Regions from separate parts of the Salinicoccus sp. CNSTN-B1 genome, predicted to be linked through region 2. Evidence: predicted binding sites of a transcription regulator. Region 2 holds the regulator's gene; the other holds the start of a gene.
What was found. Region 2 encodes NrdR, which represses ribonucleotide reductase genes. Its sites were predicted from a motif close to AACACNATATATNGTGTT; they were not measured.
Positions count from the first base shown of each region.

Region 1: nrdI (class Ib ribonucleoside-diphosphate reductase assembly flavoprotein NrdI) is a predicted target of NrdR. The motif match lies at 1,474-1,491, and genes of this name have one in related genera.

Region 1 is NZ_JBTWMN010000004.1:2,176,385-2,179,804, forward strand. Features, by position in the region: partial or broken gene nrdE (class 1b ribonucleoside-diphosphate reductase subunit alpha) at 1-997, opposite strand, end outside; gene nrdI (class Ib ribonucleoside-diphosphate reductase assembly flavoprotein NrdI) at 960-1,367, opposite strand; gene ACYF68_RS12820 (DMT family transporter) at 1,725-2,588, shown strand; gene recQ (DNA helicase RecQ) at 2,620-3,420, opposite strand, start outside.
Region 2 is NZ_JBTWMN010000004.1:1,163,680-1,167,099, reverse strand. Features, by position in the region: gene ACYF68_RS06965 (ATP-binding protein) at 1-115, opposite strand, end outside; gene ACYF68_RS06960 (hypothetical protein) at 94-552, opposite strand; gene ACYF68_RS06955 (replication initiation and membrane attachment family protein) at 558-1,763, opposite strand; gene nrdR (transcriptional regulator NrdR) at 1,875-2,348, opposite strand; partial or broken gene ACYF68_RS06945 (glyceraldehyde-3-phosphate dehydrogenase) at 2,436-3,420, opposite strand, start outside.

The DNA of each region.
Region 1 (3,420 bases), 1.0 Mb from region 2:
ATTGTCATTAGCCACCAGATCCTCATACATCTCATCAAGGTTCATGTCGTCCAGTGATTGACCGTATTCACGCTCTACCGTATGAGGCGCGAACAGATAGAACGGCTGGTTATCCTTGGCAAGATCAAAGAACTTGGAGGGGATGACAAGGCCTGTTGAAATCGTAGCCAAACGCAGATCTTCATCAGCGTTCACTTTTTTCGTGTCCAGGAATTCTGGAAGATCATAATGGAAGATATTGAGATAGACGGCACCGGCCCCAGGTCTTTGTCCCAGCTGATCTGCATAGCCAAATCCATTCTCCAGTGATTTAGCTACAGGGAGCACCCCTTTAGCGACGCCTTTGATGCCTTTGATCGCTTCGCCGCGTGCCCGGAGTTTGGAAAGGTTGATCGCAACCCCGCCCCCTATTTTAGATAACTGTTTTGCCGTTGAATCGATATAGTTGATTGAGTTCAGGCTATCGTCGACTTCAAGCAGGAAACAAGAAACCATCTCTCCACGTCTTGGCCCGGCCTGCGTTCAGGAAGGTCGGCGTTGCCGGTTGATAGCGCTGTTCGATCATCGAGAGGATGAAACGCTTCGCACGCTCCTTATCTCCTTTAGCCAAGTAGAGGCTGACGATTACCACATGCTGTTTATAATCTTCAAGATAATATTTCTTATCATTTGTCTTCATTGTATAGTCTTTGAAAAACTTGCTGGCAGCCATATAGCTTTTAAACTTGAATGGAATACTGTCTGCATATGCTACGATTTCAAGTACGTCTTCGTCTGTGTACTCCTGGAATAGATCGTAGTAGAAGTCATTGTCCACCAAATAATGCATCCGTTCCAATTCAGAATCGAAATGAATGGTGTTAGCCTTCACTTCCTCCATGAACACTTCAAGTGCTTCCTGGTCCTTATGCAATTGGTAAAAGCCCGTTTCATCGCGCTTTGTCACTTCGTTGTTCAACTCAATATGATTGAATTTCTGATCGTCCATAACTTTCATATATAGCTCCTGCCTTTCCAAAGAATTCTTCCCTATCTTTTTGGGTTCCGTGCAGTTCAAACTTCATCAGCAAGGGAACATTGTAATTTTCACTTATATCTTCACCTGCACGCGCAAAATTTTCGCCCCAGTTGCGGTTGCCGCTGGATGCGACTGCCATCATAAGGTCGTTGTTGACTTCAAGGAAGACTTTCACCTCGTTCGGCACTCCACCGAAACCATAGGTGCTGGTTACCAATATAAATGGCTCATGTATACGTTCATCTTTGTTTGAAGCACGTATCTCATAAGTATCATAGTCTTCAGCAATTCCAGAACCGTTGATAAAGCGTCTGACGTTTCCGGTCATCGAATAGAATGCAATGATCATGCCACCCCTCCTTTTCCATGCCATCGTAAAAACGGAGCGGACGAACTGGAGTTCGTCTTCATCCATCTTGCATCATTATAATTTTACATGTTTAGTGTTTAAGTTAAACACTATATATTGTGCCTAAGTATCATTCGGTACACAATATATACGTATGACATACCCTATGATGCCATATTGGCATTTAATTTACAATGGCATTAAAAGGAATTTCATTGCGCATAATATCACCTTAACGACTCCAAAGGTGCACCATAAGTATGTTATACTATATCGGAAATTCTTCTAAATTTTTTTGTGTAAAATTCCAGAATGTAAAACCTTGAAATAAAATATAAAGATGGGGTTGGCATAATAATGAACAATACCGTAAAAGGCATCATTGCCTTGCTTATTTCTTCACTTGGATTCAGTCTGATGGCCCTTTTTGTAAAATATAGCGGTGACTTGCCTACCGTCCAAAAAGCATTTTTCAGAAACTTTGTGGCGATGCTCGTCGCCTTGCCCTTTGCATTGTACTACAAAGAAAGACTTTTTGGTCATGGAAGGAATCAGGGGCTTCTGCTCCTTAGATCGTCGTTTGGACTGCTTGGAGTTCTGCTGAACTTCTTTGCCATCGATAAGATGGTGCTTAGTGATGCGGATATACTCAATAAACTGAGCCCGTTCTTCACCATCATTCTCTGTGCGATCTTCCTGAAGGAATATATACGCAGATATCAGATGATCTCCATCATCATCGCTTTTGCTGGAGCTGTTTTTATAATCAAGCCTTCCCTCTCAAGCGAGACAATATATGCTCTGATTGCTGTGCTCGGTGCTCTATCTGCTGCAGGAGCCTATACTGTTCTTCGTGTCCTTGGCAGCCGGGAAAAATTCTACACTGTAGTGTTTTATTTTTCTTTCTTTTCCTCGGTCGCCCTGCTCCCGTTCTTCATATGGAATTTTGAACCAATGACCACTGGGCAGTTTTGGCTGCTCGTATCGGCAGGTATATTCGCTGCACTTGGCCAATTTGGGCTTACCATCGCCTACAGTTATGCACCGGCACGTGAAATATCGATTTTCTTCTATTCCACTATCTTGTATACTGCAATCTTCAGCATCATCTTCTTCAATGAGGTGCCGGATATGCTCTCCATAGTCGGCTACATCATAATCTTCGGGGCAAGCTACTACATGTTCATGAAGAACAGACCGCCGAAACATTCTAAGATTTGACAAGAAACAGCCGGCCCATTGGCCGGCTTATTTATTTTGTTTCCTGCATCTGGCGTTTATAGCTGTTGATTGTTTCAAGAAAATCCGGGCAGTAGTGTTTGAGCTTGTAATTGCCCACTCGGTGTATATTTACCATATCCTGCTTGGATTGTGGTGTTTTTTTGGCAAACTCCCGCAATGTATTATCGGTAAATATGTCTTCTTCCCGGACGCCGTGCTTCTCAGCAAGATGACATCTCGTTTCTGCAAGCTTGGCAAAAAGAAGTTCATTCGGCGAAGATGTGGTACTGATATCGACTTTTTCATTGAAGTGTTTCCTGAAAGGCACGGTGTAGAGGGTGCGTTCACCTTCCAGGACTATCTTGCTCCTCTCAGTAAGTTCGAGTCCACCCGCTTCCATGTGGAGATAGCCCCTGTAGATGAGCTCTTCTAATATATGATTGAGCTCACTCGTCAAATAGTGCGCCATGGTACCGAAAGCAGCTGATTCATCTAGCTGGAAGGCAATCACGTTTTCTGCCATTTCCCCTCTCAATACTTGTATGGTCTGTTCTTTAGTCATCCTCACAGCATTTTGTGACACAGCCTGCATGACAAGCTTGGCTTCAGCTGTCATGTCATATGTGCGCCCCTTCTCCCTGCAGTTTGAACATTGGCCACACTCGACCACATATTCATCTTCATTAAAATATTTGATGATGAAGCTGCTCAGACATTTGCTTGTGCGATTATATTGGATCATGCGGTCAAGCTTAGCCCTCATGTGATCTTTATACTGATCCGTCGAGTTGGAACGGTCTATGAAGAATTGGTGCAGACCGATATCCCGCGG
Region 2 (3,420 bases):
CCTTCAATTCATTGGCGATGCACCCTAGCATATAGGATTTGCCGATGCCGAAACTACCATGTATATAAAGTCCTTTCGTCTTTTCTCCATCGATTATCTTCTTGCTTGCTGAAATTGCCTTTTTAATGATTTCCTGCCTGTTGGAGTTCCCATCAGAAAAACCGTATCGAATGTCGCATCTTTAACATCTTTAGGGATATGATAGGATTCGATCATCTTCTCCTTTTCCCGGAAGCGGTCTTCTTTGATTTTTGTAGGACAAGGGGAATAGATTACATGTATCCGCCCATCCCTTACATCTATCGAAGGCACATAACCTTGTGGATGATTCACACACCCACTCAGCGAGTCACATTTCTCACAGGCTAAAGATTGTTCGGCGTAGCGTTTCAATTGAAGCAGATCATTTTTAATCATTGAACGCGTAATCTCATGCTCGCTGTTTTCGATCAATTCTATAATGCGCGGATGCTTGATGAGCGATTCATAAAGGCGTTCATTATTCTCCTGCAGTTTCTTTGAGTTTTTTAAAAATTGGTTTATGGGTTCCATTAAGATCACCTAGATTTTCTGAATTCATCTATCATTCTTTGTAGCTCGGGATCATCTTTTGCTGTCTTTTGGACAGATGACGCTTTTTTCCCGTTATCGTTTTGCACGTCGCTCTTCTGTTTAGCGGATGATTTATCCATCCATGCAGGTTTCTTTTCACCTTGGCGTTCTTTGCGCCCGCCTTTTTTCGAGTTGCGTTGCTTTCTGTATTCCATTATCGATTCATAAGCTTCCTTAGCCGAACGTATCCCCTTCTCCTCCCAGTCCCTTGCAATTTTCATTGTATACGGGTAGTTCAGGTCCCCGCCCTTCTGCTGATAAACATACTCAAGAAGTAGGTTTATGACACCGCCTGGCAGACTTGTACGGGCGATTATGTCGGTGACGAGCTTCACATCATTGTCGCTTGGCCGCTGGCCGCGTATATCATTCAGCCGGTCTAAGGGGTTAATGGTTTCGAGCTGTTCTATATATGATTCCTTACCGGTGTTATCTTCAACCGCCTGTTGCGCCGGACCATCAAATTTAGGAACCTTGCCCTTGTTCTCTTTCTGATAGTATTTCCTCGCTTCATACTTCAACTGTTCTTTATCTATTCCTGCATATTGTGTTGTAGATGATAACAGTATCTGTTTTATGTCATAGGCATTAAAATTGAAAAGGATACTCAATTTGACTATAAGCATGCGTATTTCCTTCGTGAAGAACGCACGGTCGATGCGTGTCCCTTTCAGATGTGTAAATAGCACATCAAAGTCAAAATCCTCGAGGTCGACTTTTGGCCCGAGAGATTCGTTTTCCTTCCTGAATGTTTCAGTAGGTACTTTAAAGCCCTCACCACTACCTGTGTGGAACACTTCAGTGAATTTGCGCGTTACTTCAGTGAAGTTTTCTGGCATCGGTGGATATTGGAGTCGATCCTTCTTTTTATTGAAGGCCACAGCGCCCACTTGGCCATAGAGATAGAGGCTAAGCATTGGATCTTTGAAGAAGGCATCTGGTGTAAGCGGCAGCAACAGCTCGTATATGAAGCGATCTTCATGGGCGTTGTTGGACACATATGTGCGGATAAGCCCCATCGCTTCAAGCTTCTCGAGTATGCTTGAGAAGCTTGAAAGCGGCATGTTCAATTCATCCATTATCTCTCTGTGGAGCCTGGTTTCAAGTTTGCTGTAATGGTTTGAAGATTCCTGAAGGTAGATATATGACATGGTCGCTTCCTGTCCAATCAGGGGAGATACAGTTCATTTATGATATTCAGATGGGACTTTTCGAACGGTGACGGCATATAAACGATGAACTCGGTATTTGGTTTCAGCCTTTCATTGAAGTTCATTATCGTCACTGCCTTTAGCCAGATGCTTCAAGGTCTCCATGAGCTGGTCGATGTCCTTGAACTCCTTATAGACCGAAGCGAACCTTACATATGCCACTTGATCCAAGGTGATCAACGCTTTCATGACATGTTCTCCGATATCATTGCTCGAAACTTCCGATTTGTTCAAATTCCTGAGGTCCGACTCTATCTGGGCTGCTGTCTTCTCCAACGTCTCATAAGGGATTGGACGCTTTTCACATGCGCGGAGCAATCCATCCATCAGTTTCTCCCGGCTGAAGACTTCCCTGTTTCCATCTTTTTTGACTACGACCAGCGGTGATAATTCCATACGTTCAAACGTCGTGAACCTAAAACCGCACTCTTCGCATTCCCTACGCCGGCGTATCGCAGACAGTTCATCGGTATGCCTGGAATCGACCACTCTCGAACTTGTATGATGACAATTCGGGCATTTCACTATGACCACCTCTTCCTACCCAGTTTGGTATACCATTATAATACATTGAACATAAAAAGAAAGAAACTCTCGTTTCTTCTTTTCTTTCTATAGATTTTCAGCAATTTTTTCAGCGAATTCCACCACTCGGGTCGAATAACCCCATTCGTTGTCATACCATGCCAGGACTTTGACTTTATTGTCGTCCATGACCATCGTCAACGAACCGTCTATAATCGAACTTCTGCTGTCAGTGTTGAAATCACTGGACACCAGCGGTTCATAAGTGACACCCATGATACCGGCTAGCGCACCATCAGCGTGCTTCTCGAATGTTTCATTGAGTGCGTCCTTCGTCACAGGTTTTTTCAGGTCAACCACCAGATCGACAAGCGAAACGTTCGAGACAGGCACTCTCAATGCCAAGCCATGGAGTTTGCCGTTCAATTGGGGAGAACCTCACCCAAGGCTTTTGCTGCGCCAGTCGAAGTCGGTATGATGTTGTCTGCACAAGAACGTGCCCGTCTAAGGTCTTTATGCGGGTTATCGATGTTCTTCTGGTCGTTTGTGTAGGCATGGACAGTCGTCATCAAACCATTTTCGATGCCATACTCCTCATCCAGCACTTTGGCGACTGGCGCCAGGCAGTTTGTCGTACACGATGCATTTGAGAATACATCATATTTATCTATATCGAATTCTTCATCATTTACCCCAAGAACTACCGTTTGCACATCTCCGCCTTTGGCCGGTGCAGTCAGCAATACTTTTTTGGCCCCTGCTTTAACATGGGCTACTGCTTTGTCACCATGGTTGAAGGCGCCTGTCGCTTCGATGACAATATCCACACCCAAGTCTCCCCATGGCAGTTTTTCCGGATTTCTTTCAGTCGTGATCAGAATCTCTTTACCATCCATGACCAGCTTGTCTCCATTGCCTTCTATCTGCTTTTCGAATTTCCCATGTGTGGTGTCGTAGTTGAGGAGATGAGCCAGTGTTTCAGCAGGATAGCTGGCGTTCACCGCTACGAGCTCCAATTCATCTGAAGCGGCAACGATGCGAAATACCATTCTTCCAATTCTTCCCAAACCAT